DNA from 3 places in the Frigoribacterium sp. CFBP9029 genome. Region 1 is predicted to be linked to each of the others. Evidence: predicted binding sites of a transcription regulator. Region 1 holds the regulator's gene; each other region holds the start of a gene.

Region 1 (9,945 bases):
GGCGGGAGGGCATGCAGATCGCCGTGGGCGGATGCCTCGCGCAGAAAGACAAAGAGGCCGTCCTCGAGCGCGCGCCCTGGGTCGACGTCGTCTTCGGCACCCACAACGTCGGGGCGCTGCCGACGCTCCTCGAGCGTTCTCGGCATAACGACGAGGCGCAGGTCGAGATCCTCGAATCGCTCGATGTGTTCCCCTCGACCCTGCCGGCCAAGCGCGACTCGGTCAGCTCCGGCTGGGTCTCCATCTCGGTCGGCTGCAACAACACCTGCACCTTCTGCATCGTGCCGACGCTGCGCGGCAAAGAGCGCGATCGGCGCCCGGGCGACATCCTCGCCGAGGTCCGCTCCCTCGTCGACGACGGCGCCGTCGAGGTGACCCTGCTCGGTCAGAACGTCAACTCCTACGGGGTCGAGTTCGGCGACCGCCTCGCTTTCGGCAAGCTCCTCCGTGCCGTCGGCGCCATCGACGGCCTCGAGCGCGTCCGTTTCACCAGCCCGCACCCGGCCGCCTTCACCGATGACGTCATCGACGCCATGGCCGAGACCCCTGCGGTGATGCCGCAGCTGCACATGCCCCTCCAGTCGGGGTCCGATGCGATCCTCCGATCGATGCGACGCAGCTATCGCAGCGCGAAGTTCCTGGGCATCATCGACCGGGTCCGGGCCGCGATGCCCGACGCGGCGATCTCGACGGACATCATCGTGGGCTTCCCGGGTGAGACCGAAGCCGACTTCGTCGACACGCTCCGAGTGGTCGAGGAGGCGCGTTTCGCCTCGGCTTTCACCTTCCAGTACTCCGTCCGACCCGGCACGCCCGCGGGGGAGATGGCCGATCAGATCCCCAAAGAGATCGTCCAAGAACGCTACGAGCGGCTGACGGCCCTCCAAGACCGGATCTCCTTCGACGAGAACCGCGCTCTCGTCGGCCGAAGGGTCGAAGTGCTCATCTCGGCGACCGAGGGTCGGAAGGACGCCGAGACCCGCCGGCTGTCCGGTCGGGCCGAAGACAGCCGTCTCGTCCACCTCGACGTCCCCGACGGAGTCGAGGCGCCTCGACCGGGCGATGTCGTGACGGTCGACGTGACCGGGGCGGCTCCCTTCCATCTCCTCGCCGAGTCGTCGATCGGCTCCGTCTTCGACGTGCGACGCACGCGGGCAGGCGACGCCTACGACCGCGCCCAGGCCGACTCGTGCGGGGTGCCGGCGTCCGCGACCGGCTCGACCGGCGCCTCCGGGGCACCGAGGGTGTCGTTGGGTCTGCCGACCCTGCGCGTGTCGACGACGCCCATCTACGACGCCGCCGACGGTCTCCGCTGAGTCCGCGGGGTCGACGAGAGATGCTGATCGCCCTGGTCGGTGCCACGGGCACCGGCAAGTCCGCGCTGTCCCTCGACCTGGCCGAGCGGCTCCGGTCGAGCGGTCGCCCGGCGGAGATCGTCAACGCCGACGCGATGCAGCTCTACCGGGGCATGGACATCGGAACCGCGAAGCTGCCGGTCTCCGAGAGGCGCGGCATACCGCACCACCTCCTGGACGAGCTCGACGTGACCGACGAAGCGAGCGTCGAGTGGTACCAGCGGCGCGCCCGGGCGGTCATCGACGAGGTCCAGGGGCGGGGTGCGGTGGCGGTGCTCGTGGGCGGCTCGGGGCTCTACGTGTCGAGTGTGCTGTTCGACCTCCGGTTCCCGGGCACCGACCCGGCCATCCGTGCGCGCTACGAGGCCGTCGGCGAGGCCCAGGGGCCGGGTGCGCTCTTCCGCCTGCTGCGCGACCGGGATCCGCTGGCCGCCGAGAAGATCGGCTCGACGAACATCCGCCGTCTCGTCCGTGCCCTCGAGGTCGGCGAGCTGACCGGCGAGCCGTTCTCGGCCCGCCTGCCCGACGAGGCGGCCCGCTGGCGCCCCTCGGCCATCGTCGGCGTGCACGACGATCGAGAGGCCCTCGTCGAGCGACTCGACGCCCGGGTCGAGCGGATGTGGCGCGACGGCCTCGTCGAGGAGGTCCGCGGTCTCCTCGCGCGCGGTCTCGAGCGCGGCGTCACGGCGGGTCGAGCGATCGGCTACGCGCAGGCTGCCGCCCAGCTGCGCGGCGAGCTGACGGAGTCCGACGCCATCGAGACCAGTGCGGCTCTGACCCGCCGCTACGCGCGTCGTCAGGTGAGCTGGTTCCGTCGGTACCCCGACGTCCGCTGGGTGCGGTCCGGCGACCCCGGGGGCGTCGAGGCGGCCCTCGATACACTCGACGCGTGACCACCACTCTCCAGTTCACCAAGGGCCAGGGCACGGGCAACGACTTCGTGCTGTTCTCCGACCCCGATGGCGAGTTCCCCCTCGACCCCGTGGCGATCCGGGCGTTGACCGATCGCCACTTCGGCGTGGGCGGCGACGGCGTGATCCGCGCGGTCCGGTCCGAGCACCTCCCCGACGGCCGGAACGCCCTGGCCGAAGACCCGGCCGCCGAGTGGTTCATGGATTACCACAACGCTGACGGCAGCGCGGCCGAGATGTGCGGCAACGGCATCCGGGTCTTCGTCCGCTACCTGACCGACCGCGGCCTCGCGACGCTCGAGCCGGGCGGCACCCTGGCGATCGGCACGCGGGCGGGGGTGCGCCACGTCCAGCGCAGTCTGACGGGCTTCCAGGTCGATCTCGGCCTCTGGTCGCTCTCCGACGAGTCGCCGACGGTGCGGGCTCGAGAGCTGCATGCGGCCCGCCCCGGTCTTTCGCTGTCCGTCGGCAATCCGCACGTCGTGGTCGCGCTGGCGACCGACGACGAGCTCGACGCGCTCGACCTCTCGTACCTCCCCGTCCTCGACCCCGCACCCGTCGAGGGCGCGAACGTCGAGTTCGTCGTCCCGGCCGACCCCCTGGTGGTCGACGGCATCGGCCACATCCGCATGCGCGTGCACGAGCGCGGCAGCGGCGAGACCCTCTCGTGCGGCACGGGAGCGGCGGCGGCGGCCCTCGCGACGCGGCACTGGGCCGGTGCCGGGGCGCCCGATCAGTGGCGCGTCGAGGTCCCGGGTGGCACGGTCGGCGTCCTGGTCGTCCCGACGGACGACGGCGAGCACGTCTCGCTCAGCGGTCCGGCCGAACTGGTCTTCAACGGGGCGCTCGAGATCTGACCGCCGTCGTCGGGCCTGCTTCGCTGATCAGCGACGGTGGGCCGTCAAGACGCGGTAGCCCTTGCTGGTGGAGGCGCGGGTCACGTCGACGACGTCGCCCAGCTCGGAGTTCATCCACTTCTGCAGCGAGTCCGCGCCGAGGTTCTTCTGGACGACGAGCCACGCGTCCGACCCGACCTCCAGTCGGGGGAGCCACCTGGTCAAGAGCCCGTGCAGCTCGTTCTTGCCGACGCGGATGGGCGGGTTCGACCAGATCGTCGAGAACCGCAGGTCGGCGGGAACATCGTCGGGCTCGACGGCGTTGACGTTCTCGAGGCCTGCGGCCCGGGCGTTCTCGCGCACGAGCTCCAGCACCCTCTTGTTCACGTCGACGGCCCAGACCGTCGCGTCGGGTGACGACAACGCGAGGCTCAGGGTGATGGGCCCCCATCCGCATCCGACATCGAGCAGATGACCCGAGGTCGGCGGCGTGGGCACGTCGGCCAGGAGGACGGCCGTCCCGGCGTCCACCCGATCGGGGCTGAAGACGCCCGCGGCCGTGGTGAGTTCGAGTTCTCGGCCCGCGAGGGTCACCGAGATGGTCCGGCGCCGCATCAGGCTCTCCGGTTCCGAAGAGAAGTAGTGCTCGCTCGCCATGGCCCACAACCTATCGACAATCCCCACGGGCGGCCGAATCGGCTCCCCGCTCACCGCCTGACGAAAGGGCTAGTATCACTCCGATGACAGACCTCCCCACGAACCCGCTCGATGCCGAGCGTTCCGAGCAGGGTGACGACGTCGTCGCCCGCGTGCTCGACCGTGCGGCGTCCCGGGCTTCCGCCTACACCGTCTTCTCGCCTGCGCAGGCGATCCAGACCCGCTCTCTGCACGACACCGGCTCGGACGGCGACCAGTTCGACCGCGACGATCGCCAGGCGCTCCGTCGCGTGGCGGGGCTCTCGACCGAGCTCCAGGATGTCACCGAGGTCGAGTACCGCCAGCTCCGACTCGAGAACGTCGTCCTGATCGGCGTCTACTCGCAGGGCTCGCTCTCCGACGCCGAGAACTCCCTCCGCGAGCTGTCGGCCCTGGCCGAGACGGCCGGCGCCGTCGTCCTCGACGGGCTGCTGCAGCGTCGGCCCAACCCCGACCCGAGCACGTACCTCGGCAGCGGCAAGGCCGAAGAGCTGCGGATGACCGTCGCGGCTCTCGGCGCCGACACGGTGATCGCCGACACGGAGCTCGCGCCCAGCCAGCGTCGTGCCCTCGAAGACGTGGTCAAGGTCAAGGTCATCGACCGGACGGCCGTCATCCTCGACATCTTCAGTCAGCACGCCAAGAGCCGGGAGGGCAAGGCGCAGGTCGAACTGGCGCAGCTCGAGTACCTGCTGCCCCGACTGCGCGGCTGGGGCGACTCGATGTCGCGGCAGGCCGGTGGCCAGGTAGGAGGCGCGGGTGCCGGAATGGGCAGCCGCGGCCCCGGAGAGACCAAGATCGAGCTCGATCGGCGACGGATCCACACGCGCATGGCTCGTCTCCGTCGGCAGATCAAGGAGATGAAGCCCGCGCGCGACGCCAAGCGGGCCAATCGCGACCGCAACGAGGTGCCCTCGGTCGCCATCGCCGGCTACACCAACGCGGGCAAGTCGAGCCTGCTAAACAGGTTGACGAGTGCCGGTGTGCTCGTCGAGAACGCTCTCTTCGCGACCCTCGATGCGACTGTGCGCAAGAGCTCGACGACAGACGGCCGGCCGTTCACGTACGCCGACACGGTGGGCTTCGTCCGCAACCTGCCCCATCAGCTGGTCGAGGCGTTCCGCTCCACCCTCGAGGAGGTCGCGGCATCGGATGTCATCGTCCACGTCGTCGACGGCTCGCATCCCGATCCGGCGGCGCAGCTCGCGACGGTCCGCGAGGTCGTCAGCGAAGTCGACGGGGGCGACATCACCGAGATCGTGGTGTTCAACAAGAGCGATCTGGTCGACCCCGACCAGCGACTCGTGCTCCAGGGCCTCGTCCCCACCGCGGTCTTCGTCTCCGCCCGGACGGGCGAGGGCATCGACGAGCTCCTCGAGCGCATCGCCTCGACCCTTCCGACCCCTGACGTCGAACTCGAGCTGCTCGTACCGTACGACAGGGGCGACGTCGTCTCTCATCTCCACGACTCCGGTCGTGTCGTCGAGACGGAGTACGAGGAGGCCGGCACGCGCGTGCACGCCCGGGTCTACCCGAGCGACGTGGCGTGGTTGTCGCCGTTCGTCGACCGCGAGGCCGTCTCGAGCTGAGCCGACCGAGTCGACCACGACGAAGCCCCCCGCCGAATGGCGGGGGGCTTCGTCGTTCGTCGAGTCGGGGTCACACCGACCGGAGCACGGCCACGACCTTGCCGACGATCTGAGCGTGGTCGCCGACGATCGGCTCGAACGCGCTGTTGCGGGGCAGCAGCCAGGTGTGGCCGTCGCGCTGACGGAAGACCTTGACCGTCGCCTCGTCGTCGAGCATGGCGGCCACGATGTCGCCGTTCTCCGCCGAGTTCTGCTGCCGGACGACGACCCAGTCGCCGTCGCAGATGGCGGCGTCGATCATCGAGTCGCCGACGACCCGCAGCATGAAGAGGTCGCCCTTGCCGACGAGCTGGCGGGGGAGGGGCATCACGTCCTCGACCTGCTGCTCGGCCGTGATCGGGATGCCGGCGGCGATGCGCCCCACCATCGGGACGTGCGCGGTGTCGCCGTCGTCGCTCGTCGTGAGGATGCTCGTCACGGGTGCGAGGGCGGGCGCCTCGGTCGAGAGGACCTCGAGGGCGCGGGGCCGGTTCGGATCGCGTCGGATGCGACCCGCGAGCTCGAGCTGGTTCAACTGGTGGGTCACGCTCGACAGCGACTTCAGACCGACGGCGTCGCCGATCTCCCGCATGCTCGGCGGGTATCCGCGCTGTCCGATGCTCTGCTGGATGGCCGTCAGGATCGACGTCTGCTTGGCCGTCAGCTCCTTGCGCGTGACCGAGCCCGTCTCGGTCGACCGGGTGCGCTGCGCGTCGCTCATGTGTCTCCTGCCGTGGATGTCGGTGGTCGCTGTTCTACTCGGACCACCGATCGAAACCGTATCCGATGCGGCGTCTTCGGCGAAACACATGTTCGAGTGTGTCGCCGATCCACGTCGAGAAAATCGAACATCGGGGTTGAAATCGACCTTGATCGAAGATATGTTCGGAACACGTCTTCGTGCCCGGTGTTCCCGGCCGATCGCCGGGCACGAACACGGACGTCTCCTCTAGCGGTGAAAGGACCACCTCATGAGCGCCATCACGACCACCACTGCCACTCCCACCCCCACCGACGACGCTGTCGCCTCCTTCTCTTCGCCCCCGCGCGTCCGGCTGCGCATCACCCGGCGGGGGCGTCGTGTCGTCAGCACCGCCGTCGGTCTGCTCGTCGCCGGTGTCGTCGGCGGCGTGCTCCTCGCCGGGCCCGGTGCAGTTGCATCGGACACCGCCGGTGCGGCGTCGTTCGACTACGTCACGGTCGACGGGGGAGACACCCTGTGGCAGGTCGCGTCCGAGATCGCACCCACCAAAGACCCTCGCGACGTCATCAGCGACATCGTGCAGTTGAACAACCTCAGCAGCACCGAGGTCGCGGCAGGGCAGTCTCTCGCCGTCCCCGCTCAGTACTCCGACTGACGGGCGGTCCACTGCGGCTCCGTCTGAAGAGACCTCGAGGGGTCGCGACCGCTGCCAGCCGAGGGCCGACGATTCGGGACTCCGTCCGGTGGAGACCTACCATGGAGCGGTGTCCTTCAGTCTCGACGACCTTCCCATCCGTGACGATCTCCGTGGCCTGACGCCGTACGGCGCACCGCAGACCAGGGTGCCGGTCGCTCTCAACGTCAACGAGAACACGCATCCGATTCCCGAGAACGTCGCACGCGACATCGTCGCATCGATCGCGCAGGCCGTCCTCGAGGTGAACCGGTATCCCGACCGCGAGTTCACGCAGTTGCGGGACTCCCTGGCCGCCTATCTGGGTCACGGCCTCACCCGAGACAACATCTGGGCGGCGAACGGCTCGAACGAGGTCATCCAGCAGATCCTCCAGGCCTTCGGCGGCCCCGGGCGGAGCGTCCTCGGCTTCCCTCCGACGTACTCGATGCACTCGATCATCGCGGCGGGCACCGGGAGCACCTGGGTCGAGGGTGCGCGAGACGTCGACTTCATCATCAGCCCCGAGACGGCGGTCGCCGAGATCCGTCGCACCGAACCGGACATCGTGTTCTTCTGCGGTCCGAACAACCCGACGGGCACGCCCCTCGACCTCGCCACGGTCGAGGCCGCCTACGACGCGACCGACGGAATCGTCTTCGTCGACGAGGCGTACGCGGAGTTCATGCCCGTCGGCCAGCCCACGGCTCTGACCCTGCTCGAAGGCCGGCCGCGTCTCATCGTCTCCCGCACCATGAGCAAGGCCTTCGCCTTCGCCGGGGCGCGAGTCGGATACCTCGCCGCCCACCCGGCCGTGACCGACGCGCTCCGTCTGGTGCGCCTCCCTTATCACCTGTCGTCGTTGACCCAGGCCGCCGCGATCGCCGCGCTCTCGCACGCCGACGAGATGCTCGCCATGGTCGGCGAGATCGCCACCCAACGCGACCGGATCGTCCGGGTGCTGACCGAGCTCGGCTACGAGCCCTGGCCGACCTGGTCGAACTTCGTGCTGTTCGGCGGGGTCGACGATCCGGCCGACGTGTTCGAGCGTCTGCTCGCCCGGGGCATCATCGTGCGGAACCTCGGCATCCCCCACCACCTCCGGGTCAGTGCGGGCACCGAGGCCGAGACCACGGCGTTCCTCGAAGCGCTGCGCGACATTAGGCTCTCCTCGTGACCGAACAGACCCCTACCCGCGTGGCCTCCCTCGAGCGTGAGACGAGCGAGTCGCGCATCGCGCTGTCGCTCGACCTCGACGGCACCGGCTCGTCGAGCATCGACTCGTCCGTCCCGTTCTTCGACCACCTGCTGACGGCGCTGTCGAAGCACTCGCTGATCGATCTGCGGGTGGCGGCGACGGGTGACACGCACATCGACGCGCACCACACGGTCGAAGACATCGGCATCGCCTTCGGCACCGCGCTCCGTCAGGCGCTCGGCGACAAGTCGGGTATCGCACGGTACGGCGACGCCCTGGTGCCGCTCGACGAGGCCCTGGTGCAGGCGGTCGTCGACATCTCCGGTCGCCCGTACCTCGTGCACGGCGGCGAGCCGGAGGGCTTCGAGCTGCACCTGATCGGCGGTCACTTCACGGGGTCTCTCGTGCGCCACGTGTTCGAGGCGATCGCCTTCCACGCCGGCATCACGGTGCACATCCGGGTTCTCGGCGGGCGTGACCCGCACCACATCGCCGAGGCCGAGTTCAAGGCCTTCGCGAGAGCCCTCCGTCAGGCCGTGCAGCCCGACCCGCGGGTGGTCGGCATCCCCTCCACGAAGGGCGCGCTGTGACGGTCCGTCCCTCCGTCGTGGTGCTCGACTACGGCAGCGGCAACGTCCATTCGGCGGTCAAGGCCCTCGAGCTCGCCGGGGCCGACGTCGAGCTGACGGCCGATCGCGCCCGGGTGCAGGCGGCCGACGGCCTCTTCGTGCCGGGCGTGGGGGCCTTCGGCGCCGTGATGAGCGCGCTCGAGTCCGTCCGCGGCGGCGAGCTCATCGATCGCCGTCTGGCCGGCGGGCGACCCGTGATGGGCATCTGCGTCGGCATGCAGGTCTTCTTCGAGGGCGGTGTCGAGCGCGGTGCGACGGCGGGCGGGCTGGGTGAATGGCCCGGTGTCGTCGACGAGCTGAAGGCCGACGTGCTGCCTCACATGGGCTGGAACACCGTCGACGTCCCCGAGGGCAGCACGCTGTTCGACGGCGTCGCCGACGAGCGCTTCTACTTCGTCCACTCGTTCGCGGCCCAGTCGTGGACCCTCGACGTGATCCCGCCGTTCCCGCAGCCGCACGTCACGTGGGCCGACCACGGCGGCCGCTTCGTCGCCGCCGTCGAGAACGGACCGCTCTGGGCCACGCAGTTCCACCCCGAGAAGTCGGGGCGGCCGGGCATCCGGCTGCTCTCGAACTGGCTCGGCACACTCTGACCCTCCCGAACCCGACTCCGGTCCCGCGCTCAGCGGGGCCCCGACGCGATCCGCGCGGCGCCGCCGCGAGAGAGACGACATGAGCGACTTCTGCACGACTCCGAGCCTGACCCTGTTCCCGGCCGTCGACGTCTCCGGGGGGCAGGCCGTCCGTCTGACCCAGGGGGAGGCCGGCAGCGAGACCGGATACGGCGACCCCGTCGCGGCGGCCGACGACTGGAAGAACCAGGGCGCCGAGTGGCTGCACCTGGTCGACCTCGACGCGGCCTTCGGGCGGGGCGACAACCGGTCGGTCATCAAGAAGGTCATCAAGCAGGTCAAGGGCATCAACGTCGAGCTGAGCGGCGGCATCCGCGACGACCGCTCCCTCGAAGACGCCCTCGGCACGGGCGTCAAGCGGATCAACCTCGGTACGGCGGCCCTCGAGAACCCCGAGTGGGCGGCGCATGTCATCGCCGAGTACGGCGAGGCCGTCGCGGTCGGGCTCGACGTGCGCGGCACGACGCTGGCCGCGCGTGGCTGGACGGAGGAGGGCGGCGACCTCTGGACGGTCCTCGCCCGTCTCGAGGAGGCCGGGTGCGCCCGCTACGTCGTCACCGACGTCACCAAGGACGGCACCCTCCAGGGGCCGAACGTCGATCTGCTGCGTCAGGTGATGGATCGCACCGATCGCCCGGTGATCGCATCGGGCGGCATCTCGAGCCTCGACGACCTCGTCGCGTT
Region 2 (9,945 bases), 110 kb from region 1:
GGCCTGCCACCAGCCGACCGTGTCGTCGATGGCCGCGTCGATGTCCACCGCCGCGGGTGGCTGCCGGTGCGAGGGGTACCAGGTGAGTGAGAGGTCGACGACCTCGCCGGCCGCGACGTCGAACTCGGTCGCATGGGTGTGGTCGGTGGCGGTCAGGCGCGGCCCTCGGACGACGACGGCGTCGGGGCCGGCCGTCGCGACGAGTGCGGTGTCGTCGCCGTCGGTCACCTGCCGCACCCAGGGCATGGCGCTGCCGTAGCCGAAGCGGATGGCCAGATCGACGTGCAGGGTCACGGTGCCCGAGACCCCCGTCACCCGGCGCACGACATCGGCGCGGCGGTCGCCGTAGGGCATCAGATCGGTGACCTCGACGACGCCCGTGGCGGTCTGCCACCGCGTCACGAGCACGAACGTGTCGTCGATGTAGCGACGGGTCGCGGTGGCGTCGGCGTCGGTCGGGGCGATCAGCCACCGCCCGGCGTCGTGGTCGCCGAGCAGGGCGCCGAAGGTCGAGGCGGAGTCGAAGCGGGGCAGGCACAGCCAGTCGATGCTGCCGTCGGTGCCGACGAGGCATCCGGTGTGCAGATCACCGATCAGGGCGTAGTTCTCGATGGGCAGGGGCATGCGGCCATCCAAGCAGTCCGGTCAGCGACCCCGCTGGAGGGTGGGGTCGGGCCAGCGTGTCTCGATCTGAGGCTTCTGCCGGCGGGTGCGCGCCCAGACGACGAAGCCCATCAGGGTGAACGCGCCGTAGAAGACGTACATGAACGCCGAGGCGTAGTAGCCGGCGCTGAACAGCAGCGGTGTGCCCACGAGGTCGACGGCGACCCAGATCAGCCAGAACTCGACCCAGCCCTTGGCCATGCCGTACGTCGCCAGCAGCGAGCCCATGAAGATCCAGGCGTCGGCCCAGACGGGCTCGTACGAGCCCAGGGCGCCGAAGATCGGGGTGAGCACGGCCGTGCCGCCGAAGAGCGCCACGACGAGCAGGACGCGGTTGCGCCAGCCGGCCCACCGCGGCTCGACCGCAGCGCCGGCCCCGGTCTCGCTCTGCCGCCAGCGGCGCCACCCGTAGATCGAGACCACGATGAACATCACCTGACGCCCGGCCTGGCCGAGCAGATTGACCGGGTTCGGCGTGTCGAAGACCGCGCCGAGGAACACCGTGAAGAGCAGGGCGTTGCCGACGATGCCGATCGGCCAGGCCCAGACCTTCCGGCGCATGCCGCCCAGGGCGCTGAGCAGACCGAAGACGTTGCCGACGATCTCTCGCCAGAGGATGGTCTGATCGCCCAGCACGAGCTGAGCGTCGAAGAGCCACCGGATCACCTGCACGTCGTCCTCCTGGTCGTGGCGACGACGGTCTCCGTGATCTGCCACGGCGCTCGAGTCGCCGAGGTCGGAACGAGCGGGGTGCGTCGTTCATTCCCGAGTGTCGGCATTCCCGAGTGCCGGCCGATCAGGCGAACAGCTGCTGCTCGACGCGGTCGTCGAAGACGCCGAGCAGCAGCCATGAGCCCAGCGCGGGGTCGAGGGCGAGGTCGAAGGTGCCGTCGATCCGATGGGCGCCGTCGGTCAGCGGCAGGGCGTCGACCCGCCAGACCGGCAGCTCGAGCAGATCGACCGCCCCGCCCCGAGGCGCCCGGGCAGCCGACCGCCACCACTCTCGGCGGGTGATCCACCGCTCGGGCGGGCTGACCACGCCGTACACGACGCCCCGCCACACGAATCGCAGCGGCGCCCCGTCGTCGGTCGTCTCGACCGGTACCTTCTCGTCGACCTTCATGTCGTCTCGCCCCGCTCGTCGTCGTTCGAATGTGTGTTCGAACGAAGTGTACGGTCGGCCGCCGACATCCGACCCGCGAGAGGGAGGATCGAGAGGCTGCTACGCCCTCACTCGACGACGCCGGCGTCGGCGAGCTGATCCCAGAGGCCCGCGCCGTCGGGGGCGGACACCCAGGGGGTGTCGCTGCCCTGGGCGTGCTCGGAGCGCGTCGACCGGCCACCCGCGAGGACGGCCTCGCTGGGCGACAGCTGGCGGATCGCCACGGCGGCGACCGAGTCGGGGTGCTCGTGCAGGAACCGCCCGTAGAGCTCTTCGTCGTGCTGGCCGTCGTCGCCCACCAGCAGCCAGCGCATGTGCGGGAACTCCTTCGCCAGCCGGTCGAGCGACGCGTGCTTGTGCTCGCGTCCGCTGCGGAAGAAGCGGTCGTGCGTCGGGCCCCAGTCGGTCAGCAGCAGCGGACCGCTCGGGTAGAGGTTGCGCGAGAGGAACCGCGAGAGGGTGGGGGCGACGTTCCAGGCGCCGGTCGAGAGGTAGATCACCGGGCAGCCGCCGGCCGTGCGCTGCAGTCGCTCGTAGAGCACCGACATGCCGGGCACGGGGCGTCTGGCGTGCTCGTTCAGGACGAACGTGTTCCAGGCGGCCAGGAAGGGCCGGGGCAGCGATGTCACCATGACCGTGTCGTCGATGTCCGACACGACGCCGAACCGCACGTCGGGGTCGATCACGTAGACCGGGGCGTCGACGGGCAGCGAGCCCTCGCAGCTGACGGTGGCGACGTGCCAGCCCGGTTCGAGGTCGACCTCGACCCGCACGTCGAGCACGCCGCCGCGGTCGGTCGTCAGGTGGTGCGTGCGCCCGCCGAGCACGACGTCGACCCTGGCCTTCTCGACCGGCACGCTGGTGAAGCTGCGCCAACCGCGCACGTTCGCCCGGTCGATCCCCTCGAGGGTTCCCTTGCGGGTCAGCAGCACCCGCGACAGCACGCGGGCCCAGCCGGACGAGCCGTAGCCCGTGTAAGGGACGACTGTCGGGAGGAGGCCCCGCTTGCGGGCGCGCTTCTCGCGGAACCGGTGGACCGAGTTCTCGATGCGGGCGGCGCGGTGCAGCAGCGGCTCGACTCCGGCCGGTGCCGGTCTACGGGTGTCGGGCATGCGCCCATCCTGTCACGTCAGACCGGTTCGACGAGGGCGGGGGAGTCGGACGACACCGAGCCGACCTCGGACGAGACCTCGTGGAACGACATGCGGTCCGCGATCTCGGGTGCGAGCCCCGCGACCCCCTGCACGAGATCGTCGTCGCCCTCGGTCTCGGGATCGAGCCAGTCGTCCATCACGTCGGCCCCCACGAAGACCGGCATCCGGTCGTGCAGGGTCTCGAGCGGCCCCGAGGAGGCGCGGGTCAGGATCGTCGTCGACAGCAGCCACCGGGACGGTGCGTCCGGTGCCGCCCGCGGGTCGCGCCACCACTCGTACAGCGCGGCGAAGAGCATGACCTCGTCGTCGGGGAGGCGCACCAGATGGGGGTGCTTGACGCCCGCGGGGTCGGTCGTCCATTCGTAGTAGCCGGTGGCCGGCACCAGCCCGCGGCGGGCCGCCACCGCGTCGCGGAACATCGGCTTCTCGGCCGCCGTCTCCGATCGGGCGTTGAACACCGGGGCGCCCTCGGGCCCGTTCGACCCGCCGGGCACGAGTCCCCATCGGGCCGCCGCGAGCCGCCGCACAGGCGGGCCGCCGGCGTCGGCGCCGCGGGGGGCGGCGTCGACCAGCAGATTCACCGGGCGGGTCGGAGCGATATTCCAGGAAGGATCTGGGAGAGTGTCTCCTGATACATCAACGTCGAACAGGGCCACCAGGTCGCTCGAGGCGCGAGCCATCACGAATCGTCCGCACATGCGTCCATTCTCCCGGCTCGCACCGACATCGGCCGCCACCGACGGGCGGAGCGGTGCACGAGGTCGGTGCGCACCGCGCTCACGGCGCCCTCGATCGACGTCCAGCACCATGTCGCGACGACGTCGCGAATCGCAGAAGGAGAACCGTTGCTCGCCACCGAGGTCACAGAAGCACTGCCCGGGGGATCATCACTGCTCAGGAACGAGCCGGTCCAGGCCCGGAGCTCCGCGCGTCTCACGGGGCTGCTCGACGCCGCGGCGTCGATCATCGACGAGATCGGTTACGAGCGCCTGACCACCGCAATGGTCGCCGAGCGCGCGGGCGCCTCGATCGGCACCGTCTACCGGTACTTCCCCGACCGCATCGCCGTGGTCGACGCCCTCGCACTGCGCTGCATCCAGCGCCTCACGGCGACGGTCGCCGAGCGGGTGGCCGACCCCGACATCGTCGACTGGCGTCGTGCCATCGAGGCGCTCATCGACGCCAAGGCCGAGATGTACCGCGACGAGCCCGGGTTCCGCGCCATCAGGTTCGGCGACGCTCCCGACCTCGGCGCGCCGCACGAGGCGCCCGCGGGCAGCCCTCTCGCCGATCGCATCACGAGTCTGCTGGTCGACCGCTTCGGGGTCGTCCGCGACGCCGAGACCGAGCTGGCGGTCGAGGTCGTCGTCGAGATCGGCAACTCCCTCCTCGCCCGGGCGTTCGTGTCCGGCGGCGACGGCGACCCGCGCTTCATCGACGAGTGCCGACGCGTCGTCGTGGCCTACCTCGAGCCGGTCCTCGCCGTCCGCTGACCCGAGCGGTCACCCTGATCGGGCGCTCCGGACGCTGACTCCGGGCGCTCGCCACGAGCGGTCATTCCGAGGGGGCGTCGTCGGGAGCGGACATGTGCCGCTCCTCCCGAGCGTGCACGATCCTCTTGACGACGACCACGGCCACGCCGAAGACGACGATCACCGCGACGAAGAGGTAGCCGGCCCAGTGCAGCCGGTCGGCGATCTCCCGGTAGCCGCCCGCGGCGGCGGCACCGACCGAGACGTACGCCGTCGACCACAGGATGCAGGCCGGGGCCGTCCAGGCCAGGAACGTCCGGTAGCGCATCGGGCTCATGCCGACCGTCAGCGGGATGAGCGAATGCAGCACCGGTAAGAAGCGCGAGACGAACACGGCGACCCCGCCGCGACGCGCCAGGTAGTTCTCGGCCCGGACCCAGTTGCGCTCGCCGAGGCGCCGCCCGACCGCACTGCGGCGGATCGCGGGGCCGAAGCGCCGACCCAGGGCGAACCCCACGCTCTCGCCGATCAGAGCCCCGGTCACGAGCGCCAGCACCAGCGCGACGAACTCGAACGGCGTCGCGACCGCCGTGGCCGACACGATCGCCACGGTGTCGCCCGGCACGACGAGTCCGAGCAGCACCGAGGTCTCGAGCACCATGGCGAGACCGGCGAGGAGGGTCCGCAGCACCGGATCGACCGATTGGACGAGGTCGAGGAGGCTGCCGAGGAGGTCGTTCACGAGCTCGATCCTATTCACAGCCGTTCGGCAGCGACCAGAACCGCTAAACGACACCTGTTGTGTAACTGGGGACGCATACTGTCTCTGTGAACGACCTCCTCGACCCGCTCCTCCTCTCGCGGTGGCAGTTCGGTCTGACGACGATCTACCACTTCCTCTTCGTGCCCCTGACGATCGGCATGGCCTTCACGGTCGCGGTCTTCCAGACGGCATGGGTGCGCACCGGGAAGCTGCACTATCTGCAGCTCACCCGGTTCTTCGGCAAGATCTTCCTGATCAACTTCGCCATGGGCGTCGTGACCGGAATCGTGCAGGAGTTCCAGTTCGGCATGAACTGGTCCGACTACTCGAGGTTCGTCGGCGACGTCTTCGGGGCGCCGCTCGCCCTCGAGGGTCTGCTCGCGTTCTTCCTCGAGGCGACCTTCATCGGCATCTGGATCTTCGGCTGGGACAAGGTCCCGAAGAAGCTCCACCTGGCGAGCATCTGGGGTGCCACCGTCGGCAGCATCCTGTCGGCCTACTTCATCATCGCCGCGAACGCGTTCATGCAGAACCCTGTCGGCTACGCGATCAACGAGGAGAAGGGCCGGGCCGAGCTCACCAGCCTCTGGGAGGTCCTCACCAACAAGGTCGCCCTCGCCGCGTTCCCCCACACGATCTTCGCCTGCTTCATGGTGTCGGCCGCGGTCATCGTCGCGGTGGCCGCCTGGCACCTCTCGCGCAACCAGAACCTCGAGACCATGCGGCCCGCGCTGCGCTTCGGTCTCTGGACGATGGTCGCCGCCGGCGCCCTCACCGTCCTCACCGGTGACCAGCTCGGCCTCGCCATGGTCGAGACCCAGCCGATGAAGATGGCGGCCGCCGAGGCGCTCTACAAGACCTCGACCGGTGCCGACGCCTCGTTCTCGATCTTCACCCTCGGCACGCCCGACGGGGTGCACGAGCTGTTCAGCATCCGGGTCCCGTACCTCCTGAGCTTCCTGTCGACGCACACGTTCGACGGCACGGTCGAGGGCATCAACGACCTGCAGGCGCAGTACGTGCAGCTCTACGGCCCCGGCGACTACACGCCGATCATCTGGGTGACCTACTGGTCGTTCCGCTGGATGATGGGCCTCGGCATGGTCGCCATCCTCATCTCCCTCGTCGGCCTCTGGGTGACCCGCAAGGGCCGCCTCCCGGTCAACCGGTGGGTGTGGCGCGCGGCCGTCTGGTCGTACCCCCTCCCGTTGATGGCGATGATCGTCGGCTGGGTCTTCACCGAGATGGGACGACAGCCCTGGCTGGTCTTCGGGCTGCTGAAGACCGAGGACGGCGTCTCGCCCAACGTGACCGGTCTGACCGTGCTCATCTCGTTGATCGCGTTCACGCTCATCTACGGCAGCCTCGCGGTCGTCGAGTTCCGACTGATCGTCAAGGCCGCCCAGAAGGGGCCGGGCGAGGCGCCCGTGCCCGACCCCGAATCCGGCGAGATCCGCCACGAAGCGACGGTGTACTGATGGACCTCCCCACCCTCTGGTTCCTGCTGCTCGCGTTCTTCTTCGTCGGCTACTTCGTGCTCGACGGGTTCGACTTCGGCGTGGGCATGTCGTTGCCGTTCCTCGGCAGGGACGACACCGACCGTCGGGTGCTGATCAACACGATCGGCCCCGTCTGGGATCTGAACGAGACCTGGGTCATCGTGGCCGGCGCGTTCATGTTCGCGGCGTTCCCCGAGTGGTACGCGACCCTGTTCAGCGGCTTCTACCTGCTCCTGCTGCTGATCCTGCTGGCGCTCATCGCCCGCGGCGTCTCGTTCGAGTACCGCCACCAGCGCCCCGAGGCCGCCTGGAAGCGCCGCTTCGACCTGATGATCACCGTCGGCTCGGCCGTGCCCGCCTTCGTCTGGGGACTCGTCTTCGCCAACGTCGTCCGCGGGGTGCCGCTCGACGAGGGGTTCAACTACACGGGCGGCCTGACCGATCTGCTCAACCCCTACGCCCTGCTCGGCGGCTTCACGACCCTCCTGCTCTTCTTCACCCACGGCCTGGTCTTCGTCTCGCTGAAGACCGAGGGCGAGATCCGCGAGCGGGCACGGCGACTCGCGGTGCGGGCCGGGCTGGTCACGATCGTCGTCGCCGCGTCGTTCCTGGTGATCACGACGCTGATGCACGGCACGATCGCGTCGGCCGTGCTCTCCGCGGCGGCCGCGGTGACCCTCATCGCCTCGTTCGCCGCCAACCTCCGGGGACGCGAGGGGCGGGCGTTCGCCCTGATGGCCGTGACCATCGCCTTCGCCGTGGCGAGCCTGTTCGCCGCCCTGTTCCCCGCCGTCATGCCGGCCAGCAACGACCCCGCGAACAGCCTCACCATCGCGAACGCGGCGAGCTCCGACTACACCCTCACCGTGATGAGCTGGGTCGCCCTCGTCTTCGTGCCGCTCATCCTCGGCTACCAGGGGTTCACGTACTGGATCTTCCGCAAGAGGATCAGCCGCGCGACGATCCCGGCCGCCTCGTGAGCCGACGACCGTGAAGCCGCTCGACCCGCGCCTCCTCGGCTACGCCGCCGCCGCCCGCACGTTCCTCGTGATCGGGGCGGTGCTCGGGGTCGTGCAGACGGCGTGCGTCATCGCGGTCGCCTGGTCCGCCTCCCGCTCGGTGGTCGCCGTCGTCGACGGCCGCGGCGCACCCGCCCTCACCGAGGCGCTCGTCGGGCTGGCGCTCGCCGTGATCGCCCGCTCGCTCGTCTCGTGGGCGCTCGAGGCCGTCGCCGCGCGGACGGCTGCCGTGGTGAAGAGCCAACTGCGCCGCCGCGTCGTCCGAGCCGTCACCGACCGGGGCCACGAGTGGCTCGCTCGCCGGAACTCGGCCCGGCTCGCCACCCTGATCGGCCCGGGCCTCGACGCCCTCGACGACTACTTCGCCAAGTACCTGCCGCAGCTGATCCTCACGGCGCTCAGCACCCCGCTCATCGTCGCCGTGATGGGCGCGAACGACTGGCTCTCCGCGCTCATCGTCGTCCTGACCCTGCCGCTGATCCCCGTCTTCATGGTGCTCATCGGCTGGACCACCCGCACCGCCCAGGCCCGGCAGTGGGATCGGCTCGCCGGTCTCGCCTCGTCGTTCCTCGACGCGGTGAACGGCCTGTCGACCCTCAAGGTCTTCGGCCGCGAGCGACGCCAGGTCGCCCGCATCGGCCGACTGACCGACGACTACCGGACGCAGACCATGTCGGTGCTCCGCGTGTCGTTCCTCAGCGGCTTCGCACTCGAGCTCGCCGCCTCGCTCTCCGTCGCCCTCGTGGCCGTGTCGATCGGCATCCGGCTCGTCGACGGGTCGCTCGGGCTGCCTGTCGCGCTGTTCGTGCTGCTGCTCGCCCCCGAGGCCTACCTGCCGCTGCGGCAGGTGGGGGCGAACTTCCACGCCGCCTCCGACGGCGTCGCCGCCGCGACGGAGGTCGTCGAGCTGCTCGACGACGCCGACCGGGAGACGACCACCGCCAGTGGCGCCGCCGACCCCGCCCGCGCCTCCGCCCCCCTCGCCGCCGTCGGTCCGACCGACGCCCTCATCGTCTCCGAGGTCGCCGTGCACCGAGGAGGCGCGCCCTCGTCCCCGACGACGTCGTTCGTCGCCCCCGTGGGCAGCCTCGTCGCGATCGTCGGACCGAGCGGCGCCGGGAAGACCTCGCTGCTCGCCGCCCTCCGGGGTGCGGTGCCGTCGGAGGGCGAGGCGCGCTGGCAGGATGCCGACCGCGCCCCCGCCCCGCACGAGATCGCCTGGTCGGGGCAGACCCCCGGGCTCGTCTCGGGCACCGTCGCCGACAACATCGCACTCGGCGACGAGGTCGACCCCGAGGCCGTGCTCGCGGCGCTCGCGGCCGCCGGGGGGCAGGGCATGGACCCCGCGGTCGAGCTGGGCGCGGGCGGCACGGGGCTCTCCGGCGGGCAGGCGCAGCGGGTCGCGCTGGCCCGGGCCGTCTACCGGCTGCGGCGTCGCGGCGGCCGGCTGCTGCTCGTCGACGAGCCGTCGTCGGCGCTCGACCCCGTCACCGAGACCAGGATGATCGACGGGCTGGTCGACATCGCGCGCTCGGGCGTCGCCGTGATCGTCGTGACCCATCGGGCAGCCGTCCGCGATGCGGCCGACACCGTCGTGACCCTGTCCGCCCTCGACCGGAGCGCCCTCTCATGACGACCTCCCTGCTCCGCACCGCCCAGCCGACGGCGCGACGCTCGCTGCCCGGCATCGTCTTCGGCGTGCTGAGCGCCCTGAGCGCCATCGCGCTGCTCGCCGCGTCGGCGCACCTCATCACGCACGCCGCGGAGCAGCCGCCGATCCTCTTCCTCACGCTGTCGATGGTGGGGGTGCGCGCGTTCGCCCTCGCGCGGGCGTTCTTCCGCTACCTCGAGCGGTTGGCGAGTCACGACGCCGCCTTCCGTCAGCTCGCGGTCGTGCGGACCGAGCTCTACCGCCGACTCGTGCGAATCGCCCCGGCGGGGCTCGGCGGCACCGACCGCGGCGATCTGCTCTCGCGGATGGTCAGCGACGTCGACGCGCTGCAGGACCTCCCTCTCCGCGTCGTCCAGCCGCTGATCGTGTCCGGTGTCGCGTCGGCCGTGTCCGTCGCCGGTGTGGCCTTCTTCTCGCCCCGGGCCGCGCTCGTGCTCGCCGCCGGGCTCGCCGTCGCCTTCGTCGTCGGCTGCGCGGCGGCGGACGCCCTGGCGCGTCGCAGCGAACGCGCACTCGCCGACCGACGGGGCGCGCTCTCGGG
Region 3 (9,945 bases), 100 kb from region 1:
CCGCCCTTGACCCAGGTGGCACGCAGCACGCGCGCGATCTCGCTGCGCAGCTCGACCGAGTCGATCGACGACGGGGCGTCCATCGCGATGACCGCGAGCACCTGGAGGAGGTGGCTCTGGATCATGTCGATCAGGGCGCCGGCCTTGTCGTAGTACTGGGCGCGGCCTTCGAGACCGAGCACCTCGTCGTAGAAGATCTCGACCTTCTCGATGTTCTCGCTGTTCCAGACCGGCTCGAACAGGCGGTTCGCGAAGCGGAGGCCGATCATGTTGAGCACGGTCGCACGACCGAGGAAGTGGTCGGTGCGGTGGATGCGCTCTTCGGGGACGATCTTCAGCAGCTCGGCGTTCAGCTCGCGAGCGCTCTTCTCGTCGGAGCCGAAGGGCTTCTCGAGGGCGAGGCGGAGACCCTCGGGGAGGTCGATCTCGGCCAGCGACTGGATGACCTTCGTGCTGATCGCCGGCGGGAGGGCGAAGTACATGACGGGCGTGCCCTCGCTGGCCTCGAACAGCGCCTTCAGGTGCTCGACCGTGGTGGGGTCGCCCTGGATGTAGCGGCTCGACGCGAGGGTCTTCTTGGCGAGGTCGCTGCCGGCGTCGCCGTTGAACGCCGTCTTGACGACGTCGTCCCACTCGTCGGCGCTGCGCTCGCTGCGGCCGGTGCCGATCAGCTGCACGTCGACTCCGCGGTCGCTCTTCAGCAGGCTGGCGAGGCCGGGGAGCAGCAGACGCTCGGTGAGGTCTCCGCTGGCTCCGAGGATGATGAGGGTGGTGGTGTCTGTCACTGTGCGGCTTTCATGGATGAGGGCGGCGAACGGATCGTCGCTTGTCGATCTGGCGGCGGGTGGGGTGCTCAGGCCACGAGTGTCAACGCACAGGGCGGACGGGCATTCCCGTCGACCGCCCCGGCCGGTCAGGGCACGGGTCGCGTCTCGGCGTCGGTGCCCGGTCAACCGTACTGCTCTTGGGCGGCGGGCGTCGCACCCCGTCAGTCGGCGTCGCGTCGGACGGTGTCGCGGGGCGCCTCGTCGTCCTCCGTGGCCCTGGCCGTGCCGTCGTCGCCCGTGGTGCCGTCGGCATCCGCGGAGTCGTCGGCATCCGCGGAGTCGTCGGCATCCGCGGAGTCGTCGGCGGTGGCGGTGTCGTCGGCGCCGGTCGTCTCGTCTCCGTCGGCTCCGTCGGATCCGGGGCGCGCCTCCTGGGTGTCGGTCCCGGCCTCCGCCGTCCCCGCGTCCGTCTCGGAGGGCCGGGGCGCGGTGCCGTCGTCGGGGTCGAGCGCGGCGACGATGCGACCGAGCGAGACGGCGATCGACACCCCGCCGCTGGTGTCGGTGGTGGGGCGGTCGCGGTGGGCGTCGATCGCCTCCCAGAGGTCGGCGATGCGACGGCGCGCCTCGACGAACACGTCGGCGTCGGAGTCGTGGCGCCTGATCACCTCGGCGACCCCGTGCAGGGTGTGCGCCACGGCCGGGGCGAGCGAGTCGGGCATGCCGATCTGGCGGCCGATGCGTCTGCCGAGGACCCCGGAGACCTCGGCGATGTCCTGCAGATGGAACGAGACCCGCTCGAACGCGGCCAGTTCGGCGTACTCGTGGCCGAGATCGCGTCGACGCAGCAGCCACCGGGGATTCATCCGCCGCGACTCGTCGGCGTACTGCACCGACGAGCGCACGCTGTGGAGGGTCGCGGGCAGCTCGCCGACGCGCTCCTCCCAGTCGTCGTCCTCGAGGGGCCAGGGCGTCTCGAAGACGCCGGCGATCTCGTCGGCCCGGTCGGCGAGCGCCTGCCGGACCCGCCGGAGCCGCGTCTCGGCGCGCGAGGTGTTCAGAGGCGGCACGATCACGAAGTTGACGACGACGCCCACGACGACGCCGACGCCGAGCTGGACGATGTAGCCGATGCCGTACGACTCGGTGTCCGATCCTCCGAGCAGCAGCACGAACAGGCCCGCGGTGAGCACCCAGTCGCGACCGGCCCCGAGCCAGCGGATGCCGGCGAGCACGACGCCGATGCCGACCAGCACGCCGACCGCGAGGACTCCGGGCGGCCCGTCCTGCAGGGCGAAGACCGCCGTGGCGAGGGCGATGCCGACGACGACGCCCAGCAGCACCTGGATGCCCTGTCGCAAGGAGGCCCGCAGCGTCGGATACATGGCGATGACCGCGCCGAGCGGCGCGTAGTAGGGATAGTCGGCCGCCGTGCCGGGGATCTGCGGGGCGATCCAGTAGGCGAGCCCCGCGGCGAACGCCGTCTTCACAGCCAGCAGGAGGCGCGGCTGGGCGAGCAGCACGCGGGTCCAGTGCCCGACGGCGCGGGCGTCCCGGTCGAGGGTCGAGCGGCGGTCGGTCATGGCTCGATGATGCCAGCCGGCGGGCGTCGCCGCCGGGTCGTCGACCACGTACACTGATCGAACATCTGTTCGAACCGACCCGGCCGGGGGTCTGAGCACGAGGCACCAGTCATGCGTTTCACCCATCTCCGCGTCGCGTCGTCGTTCAGCGCGCACTACGGCACCGCCCACCCGAAGACCCTCGTCGAGACCGTGGCCGGGCGACGGGCCGACGCCGCGGCGATCACCGACCGCGACGGGCTCTACGGGGCGATCCGGCACATCGGCGCGTGTCGCGCCGCGGGCGTCGACCCGATCGTGGGGGTGGAGCTGGGGTGCCGCGACGATCGGGCCGGTGCCGGGGCTGGCGCCGGTGCCGGCGGACGCGCTGGTGCTGCGGGCGCGGGTGCCGGCGGAGGAGCTGCCGGAGGCGCTGGTGCTGCGGGCACGGGTGCTCCGGTCGATCGGATCGTCGTGCTGGCGCACGGGTCGATCGACGGCGGCGCTCCGGGTGCGGGGTGGGCGGCGCTCTGCCGGTTGATCAGCGCCGCGCACGGCCGGGCGACGCGGAAGGCGAGCGGCAGCGCGAACAGCGTGGCGACCATCGGCCGGTCACGGGTGCGGGCGTTCGTCCAGGGCGAGTCGGGGCCCGCCGCGACCGTGCTGCTCGGCCCGGACTCCGACGTGGGTCGACTGGTGCAGGCGGGTCGGCACACCGAGGCGGCGGCGTCGCTGGCCGACTGGGCGGCCGAGCTGCCGGGCGGCGTGGTGGTCGAGGTCGTCTGCCATCTGACCGAGCCGGGCGAGAGCCGCAGCATCCGGCACGCGGCCCGCATGCTCGAGCTGGCCGACCACGTCGGGGTGCCGGCCGTGCTGACCAACGCCGTCCGCTACCTCGACCCCGACGAAGCGGTCACCGCCGACGTCCTCGACTCGGCGGGGCACCTCGCCGCCCTGGGCAGCTTCCGCCCGCAGCCGAACGCGCAGGCGTTCCTGAAGTCGGCCGATGCGATGCGCGCCGTCGCGCGGATGGTGACCGACGCCTCCTCGCTGCCTCGCAGCTCCGCCGACGAGATGCTGTCCGCGACCGAGCGGCTGGCCGACCGGTGCCGACTCGACCCCGCCGCCGATCTGGGCTGGGGTCGGCCGAAGGTCCCCGAGCCGAGTGCGATCGGAGTCGACGGCGATCCCGACCAGGTGCTGTTCCGCCGGGCGGAGGCGGGGATCACCGAGCGGTTCGGCGACGCCGGTCGCGCTCTGCGCGAGAAGGTCGACGAGCGCATGCGCTACGAGCTCGGCATCATCACGGGGTTCGGCTTCGCCGGGTACTTCCTGACCGTGGCCGACGTGTCGAAGCTGATGCGCGACATGAGGGTGCGGAACGCCGCACGCGGGTCGGGGGCGGGCAGCCTCGTCACCTATCTGCTGCGGATCTCGAACGTCGATCCGATCGAGCACGATCTGCTGTTCGAGAGGTTCCTCGGCAACAAGCGGGAGACGCTCCCCGACATCGACATCGACGTCGAGTCGGCGAGGCGGCACGAGGTCTACCGGGCGATCTTCGACCGGTACGGCAGCAACCGGGTGACACTCATGTCGATGCAGTCGACCTACCGGGGGCGAGGCGCCGTCCGTGACGCCGGTCTGGCGCTCGGTCTCGACGACGAGCAGATCGACCTCGTCGCCAAGAACGTCTGGCGCTCGAACGCCCGCGACCTGCGGACGGCCCTGGCCGAGAAGCCCGAGCTGCGCGAGATCGCCGAGCTGGCCCGCAGCGACGGGCAGATCGACCTGCTGGTCGATCTCAGCGAGCGACTCGACCGGCTGCCGCGGCACATCTCGATGCATCCGTGCGGGGTGATCCTCGGCGACTCCGGTCTGCTCAGCATGACGCCGGTCCAGCCGAGCGGCATCGGTCTGCCGATGAGCCAGTTCGACAAGCACGACATGAACGACGCCGGTCTGCTGAAGCTCGACGTGCTGGGGGTGCGCATGCAGAGCACGCTGGCGTACGCGCTCGACGAGATCGAGCGCGTGAACGGCTCGAGGGCCGCGGTGGCCGGTGCGCTGCCGGTGGACGCACGGTACGTGAACAGAGAGGGGCGGATCGAGCTCGACGAGATCCCGCACGACGACGAGCCGACGTTCGCGGCGATCCGGACGACGCACACGCTCGGCATGTTCCAGATCGAGAGCCCGGGGCAGCGCGAGCTGATCGGCAAGATGCAGCCCGACCGCTACTCCGACCTCATCGCCGACATCTCCCTGTTCCGCCCCGGGCCGATGAAGGGCAACATGATCGTGCCGTTCCTCGACACGAAGCACGGGTTCCAGCATCCCGACTACATCCACCCGAGCTTCGCGGGGTTCCTCGACGACAGCTACGGCGTCGTGATCTACCACGAGCACGTCCTGCGGATCCTCGAGGCGACGATGCAGGTGAGCCTCGCCGAGGCCGACGAGATCCGACGTCACATGGGCAAGGGCGACGACGACGCCCTCGAGGCGACGTTCCGCGCCCGCACCCGGGCCAACGTCGCCCCCGAGACCGGGCTGCGCCGCTACGACGACGCCGACGTCGACCGCATCTGGGCCGTGCTGAAGGGCTTCGGATCGTTCGGCTTCTGCAAGGCGCACGGTGCCGCCTTCGCCCTGCCCACGTACCAGAGCGCATGGCTGAAGACGCACTACCCGGCCGAGTTCCTCGCCGGCATCCTGACCCACGATCCCGGCATGTACCCGAAGCGGCTGCTCCTGACCGAGGCGCGGCGGATGGGCATCCCGGTGCTGCCGCTCGACGTCAACGCCTCGACCGACGTCTACCGCGTCGAACGGCTGCGCGCACCCGCCACCCCGATCGCGCCGACTCGCACCGGCGACCTCGGCATCCGGCTGTCGCTCGTCGACGTGCACGGCATCAGCGACGCCGAGCTCGCCCGGGTCGTCGTGGGTCGCCCGTACGAATCGATCACCGACTTCTGGCAGCGGGCGACACCGTCGCGGTCGTTGTTCGAGCGACTCGCCCAGGTCGGGGCGCTCGACTCGCTCGCCGGCCCGGGGCGGACGAGGGGCGATGTCCTGGCCAGGGTGCGCGCGCTGACCGGCAGGTCGTCACGGCCCCGGGCGGCCGACGTCGAGAACCAGCTCGACTTCGTCGTCGACGACTCCGACACCGTGCCCACCGGCACCCCCGACGTCGGAGTCCGCGACCGGGTGAGCGACGAGCTCGACATCCTGTCGATGGAGGTCAGCGAGCACGTCATCGAGAGCTACCGTCCGATGCTCGACGACCTCGGCGTCGTCCGGGCCGCCGACCTGCGCGACCACTGGAACGGCACGACCGTCCTCGTGGCCGGCATCCGCATCGCCACCCAGACCCCGCCGATGCGCAGCGGTCGGCGCGTCGTGTTCATCAGCCTCGACGACGGCAGCGGCGTCTCCGACTCGACGTTCTTCGACGAGGCGCAGCAGCGCGCCGGCTCCCTCCTGTTCGGCACGCAGCTCATGCTGATCCAGGGCCGCACCCGTCGCACCGGCGAGCGGGGGATCTCGCTCGAGGCCGACGACGCCTGGGATCTCAAGACGATGTGGCGGGAGTGGAGCGCGACCCGCGCCTCCTCGGCCGCCGGTCTCGACGCCGTCGACGTCGGCGCCTGACCCGCGCGTCGGCAACTCCTCCTCCCTGCCGCCCGGCCGCACCGGACGTCGGCGTGTCGCGGCCCGGCGTGACACCGGACAGGAGTTGCCGACCGGGCGTGCGTAGGGTGGCGGCATGAGCGAGCAGCACGCGAAGGGCACCTACGTCGAGCCCGGCCAGGAGTACACCCGCGACACCAACTACATCGAGGACCGCATCACGCGCGACGCCGCCGACGGCTGGCCCGTCGAGTCGGGCCGTTACCGCCTCGTCGCGGCGCGGGCCTGCCCCTGGGCGAACCGCAGCGTCATCTCACGCCGACTGCTCGGCCTCGAAGACGCGATCTCGCTGGGACTGCCCGGCCCGACGCACGACGCCCGCAGCTGGACCTTCGATCTGGACCCCGACGGGCGCGACCCCGTCCTCGGCATCGAGCGCCTCCAAGAGGCCTTCTTCGCCCGCACGCCCGACTACCCGCGCGGCATCACGGTGCCGGCGATCGTCGACGTGCCGAGCGGCAAGGTCGTGACGAACGACTTCCCGCAGATCACCCTCGACTTCGCCACCGAGTGGACGGACCTCCACCGCGACGGCGCACCCGACCTCTACCCCGAGCACCTGCGCGCCGAGATCGACGAGGTGAACGCCGTGGTCTTCCGCGACGTGAACAACGGCGTCTACCGTGCCGGTTTCGCCGGGTCGCAGAAGAGCTACGAGCGCGCCTACCGCACCCTCTTCGAGCGACTCGACTGGCTGTCCGAGCGACTGACCGATCAGCGGTTCCTGGTCGGCGACACGATCACCGAGGCCGACATCCGCCTCTTCACGACCCTGGCCCGCTTCGACGCGGTCTACCACGGCCACTTCAAGTGCAATCGGAACAAGCTCACCGAGATGCCCGTGCTCTGGGCCTACGCCCGCGATCTGTTCCAGACCCCCGGATTCGGCGACACGATCGACTTCGACCAGATCAAGAAGCACTACTACATCGTGCACAGCGACATCAATCCGACCGGCATCGTCCCCGCCGGGCCCGACCCGTCGGGCTGGCTGACCGCGCACGGTCGCGAGCAGCTCGGCGGACGGCCCTTCGGCGACGGCACTCCCCCGGCGCCGCCCCGTGCGGGCGAAGAGGTGCCCCCGCTCGTCGTCTCGTGATCGGGCCCGTCGCCCGCCTCGAGGGCATCCGCGACGATGCCCTCTCGCTCGCCGAGCGCCTCCGCAGCGACATGGAGGCGGTGGCCGAGGCCCGCGAGTCGGCGAACGTTGACGACGAGCACGACCCAGAGGGCTCGACGATCGCCTACGAGAGGTCGCAGCTCGACGCCATCCGCCGGTCGGCGCTCGACCGGGCGGACGACGCGCGCTCCGCTCTCGAGCGCCTCGCCGCGGGGACCTTCGGCCGCTGCGAGCGCTGCTCGGCGCGCATCGGGGACGCCCGGCTCGACGCCCGGCCGACCGCTCGACTCTGCATCGACTGCGCGCGCTGACCCGCGCCTCCTGCCGAGCCGAGGAGGCGCGGGTCGGCTGCCGCCCGCCCCTCCCGGAGTCGTCTCCCTAAGCTGGTCCGTGCCCGGGCCCTCGCCCGAGCACGGATTCGGTCGAAGGAGACGGAATGAGAATCGACAGCGCCGATGTGATCGTCACGAGCCCCGATCGCAACTTCGTGACACTGAAGCTGACGACCGACGAGGGGATCACCGGACTCGGCGACGCCACGCTGAACGGCCGGGAGCTCGCCGTCGTCGCGTATCTCACCGAGCACGTCGTCCCCCTCCTCGTCGGACGGGACCCCGCCCGCATCGAGGACACCTGGCAGTTCCTGTACCGCAGCGCGTACTGGCGCCGGGGGCCGGTGACGATGGCGGCGATCGCCGCCGTCGACGTCGCCCTCTGGGACATCAAGGCGAAGACCGCCGGCATGCCGCTCTACCAGCTGCTCGGCGGCGCCTCCCGGACAGGGCTGCTGACCTACGGGCACGCCTCCGGCAAGGACCTCGAGGAGCTCTTCGACAGCATCCGGGATCACCAGGAGCAGGGGTACAAGGCGATCCGGGTGCAGACCGGAGTGCCCGGGCTGAAGTCGATCTACGGCATCGCGTCCAACGCGACCTTCGACGCCAACACCGGCGTCCGCTACGACCACGAGCCCGCTCAACGGGGTGCGCTGCCGAACGAGGAGGACTGGGACACCCGCTCGTATCTGCGTCACGTCCCCACCGTCTTCGAGGCGGTCCGCAACGAGTTCGGCCCCGAGATCCCCCTCCTGCACGACGGGCACCACCGCATGACGCCGATCCAGGCGGCCTCCCTCGGAAAGAGCCTCGAGCCGTACGACCTCTTCTGGCTCGAAGACGTCACCCCGGCCGAGAACCCCGAGGCCCTCCGCCTCGTCCGCCAGCACACGACGACGCCTCTGGCGATCGGCGAGATCTTCAACACCGTGTGGGACTACCAGCAGATCGTCCGCGAGCAGCTGATCGACTACGTGCGGAGCGCCGTGACCCACACCGGCGGCATCACGCATCTCAAACGGGTTCTCGAATATGCGGCGCAATACCAGATCAAGTCGGGCATGCACGGCCCGACGGACATCTCGCCCGTCGGGATGGCCGCCGCGATGCACCTCGGTCTCTCGATCCACAATTTCGGGATCCAGGAGTACATGAAGCACGGTGCGCGCACCGATCTGGTCTTCGACCAGGGATTCACCTTCGTCGACGGCATGCTGCACCCGGGTGATCGACCCGGCATCGGAGTCGAGCTCGACGTCGACGAGGCCGGCCGGTATCCGTACGAGAAGGCCTATCTGCCGTACAACCGGCTGGCCGATGGCACGGTGCACGACTGGTGAACCGGAGAGATCGCACCCTCTCGGAAGGACATATGCGGATATCCCATCGCCCCTGATAAAGCGAACGGCTCGTCGAATACGTCATTGTTCAGTGGATTCGTGAGAAAAGCTCCAGGTGCGATTAGCGCGGAAATAAGCCATAGTGAATCCGATAAGTCGCCTCTGTGATTTGTCTAATCGCCGAACAAAGGATTCCCGTGGCCCAGAAGACCTTTATCCAACTCGTCGACGATCTCGACGGCTCGCCCATCGCCGATGGCGAGGGCCGCACTCTGACCTTCTCCCTCGACGGCGCCACGTACGAGATCGATCTGCACGACTCGCATGTCGACGAGCTCACCTCCGCGCTCTCGCCGTTCGTCTCCGCCGGCCGCCGGACGGGGCGGAAGCAGACCCCGAGCCGGGGCCCCGCCGGCAAGTCGAACCCGGCGGAGCTGCAGGCGATCCGCGAGTGGGCGCGCGCGAACGGCCACGAGGTGTCCGATCGCGGCCGCGTCTCGGGTTCGGTCCGCGAGGCCTACGACGCCGCTCATTGATCCACCGGGGGCGCCGGCGGCGGGGTGGCGACCACCGGCCGCCGGCGCTCCCGTCTACGGGGTGGTCGGGCGGGGCAGAGCGTAGACGCCGTGACCCACGCGTTCGACTCGACCCTGCCTGGTCAGCACGCTGAGCGTGGAGAGCACGCTGCTCCGCCGGTAGTCGGGCAGCGCCGCCGCGATCTCCGTCGTGCGGAGCTCGCCCGCCCGCAGCATCTCGGGGATGCGGTCGGCCAGCGAGTCGCCCGCACCGACCCCCTCGGGACCGGGCGAGTCCGAACCGCTCCCGTGCGCCTCCTGCAGGTACTCCGCCCTCGCGAGGTCGACGCCCTCGGCCGACACGCGACTCGACGCCCCGTCGGAGCCTGACGCCTGCGCGTAGGGCGCCAGCGTCAGCGAGCGCCCCACCCGGGCGTACACGGCGGACGGGCTGGTGCCCTGATGCTCGGCGATCTCGGGATACGAGGCGCCGCCCAGCAGCAGCACGGCCTCGCCCTCGAGCCCCAGCCACTGGCCCAGGCTCGCGATCTCCCAGCCGGCCGTGGTGACGGCGGAGCCCCACACCTCGATGTCGTCGGCGTGCTCGGTC

The links. The regulator LexA, encoded in region 1, represses DNA repair genes until DNA is damaged. The targets are predictions, from matches to a motif close to TCGAACANNTGTTCGA.
Region 2: a site for LexA is predicted at 1,812-1,827, ahead of SOM11_RS10575 (DUF6504 family protein). Genes of this name have one in related genera too.
Region 3: a site for LexA is predicted at 2,408-2,423, ahead of SOM11_RS10600 (DNA polymerase III subunit alpha). Genes of this name have one in related genera too.

Annotation. Positions count from the first base shown of each region.
Region 1 is NZ_JAXCWB010000007.1:147,235-157,179, forward strand. Features, by position in the region: gene miaB (tRNA (N6-isopentenyl adenosine(37)-C2)-methylthiotransferase MiaB) at 1-1,316, shown strand, start outside; gene miaA (tRNA (adenosine(37)-N6)-dimethylallyltransferase MiaA) at 1,337-2,248, shown strand; gene dapF (diaminopimelate epimerase) at 2,245-3,123, shown strand; gene SOM11_RS11075 (class I SAM-dependent methyltransferase) at 3,151-3,759, opposite strand; gene hflX (GTPase HflX) at 3,843-5,387, shown strand; gene lexA (transcriptional repressor LexA) at 5,458-6,147, opposite strand; gene SOM11_RS11090 (LysM peptidoglycan-binding domain-containing protein) at 6,398-6,784, shown strand; gene SOM11_RS11095 (histidinol-phosphate transaminase) at 6,894-7,979, shown strand; gene hisB (imidazoleglycerol-phosphate dehydratase HisB) at 7,976-8,590, shown strand; gene hisH (imidazole glycerol phosphate synthase subunit HisH) at 8,587-9,222, shown strand; gene priA (bifunctional 1-(5-phosphoribosyl)-5-((5-phosphoribosylamino)methylideneamino)imidazole-4-carboxamide isomerase/phosphoribosylanthranilate isomerase PriA) at 9,302-9,945, shown strand, end outside.
Region 2 is NZ_JAXCWB010000007.1:35,643-45,587, reverse strand. Features, by position in the region: gene SOM11_RS10585 (glycoside hydrolase family 15 protein) at 1-624, opposite strand, end outside; gene pnuC (nicotinamide riboside transporter PnuC) at 646-1,335, opposite strand; gene SOM11_RS10575 (DUF6504 family protein) at 1,460-1,786, opposite strand; gene SOM11_RS10570 (App1 family protein) at 1,894-2,937, opposite strand; gene SOM11_RS10565 (SOS response-associated peptidase) at 2,955-3,677, opposite strand; gene SOM11_RS10560 (TetR/AcrR family transcriptional regulator) at 3,825-4,472, shown strand; gene SOM11_RS10555 (DedA family protein) at 4,534-5,193, opposite strand; gene SOM11_RS10550 (cytochrome ubiquinol oxidase subunit I) at 5,280-6,692, shown strand; gene cydB (cytochrome d ubiquinol oxidase subunit II) at 6,692-7,693, shown strand; gene cydD (thiol reductant ABC exporter subunit CydD) at 7,704-9,365, shown strand; gene cydC (thiol reductant ABC exporter subunit CydC) at 9,362-9,945, shown strand, end outside.
Region 3 is NZ_JAXCWB010000007.1:47,426-57,370, forward strand. Features, by position in the region: gene SOM11_RS10590 (glucose-6-phosphate dehydrogenase) at 1-785, opposite strand, end outside; gene SOM11_RS10595 (FUSC family protein) at 989-2,350, opposite strand; gene SOM11_RS10600 (DNA polymerase III subunit alpha) at 2,462-5,986, shown strand; gene SOM11_RS10605 (glutathione S-transferase family protein) at 6,102-7,124, shown strand; gene SOM11_RS10610 (TraR/DksA family transcriptional regulator) at 7,121-7,456, shown strand; gene manD (D-mannonate dehydratase ManD) at 7,582-8,820, shown strand; gene SOM11_RS10620 (histone-like nucleoid-structuring protein Lsr2) at 9,018-9,356, shown strand; gene SOM11_RS10625 (hypothetical protein) at 9,411-9,945, opposite strand, start outside.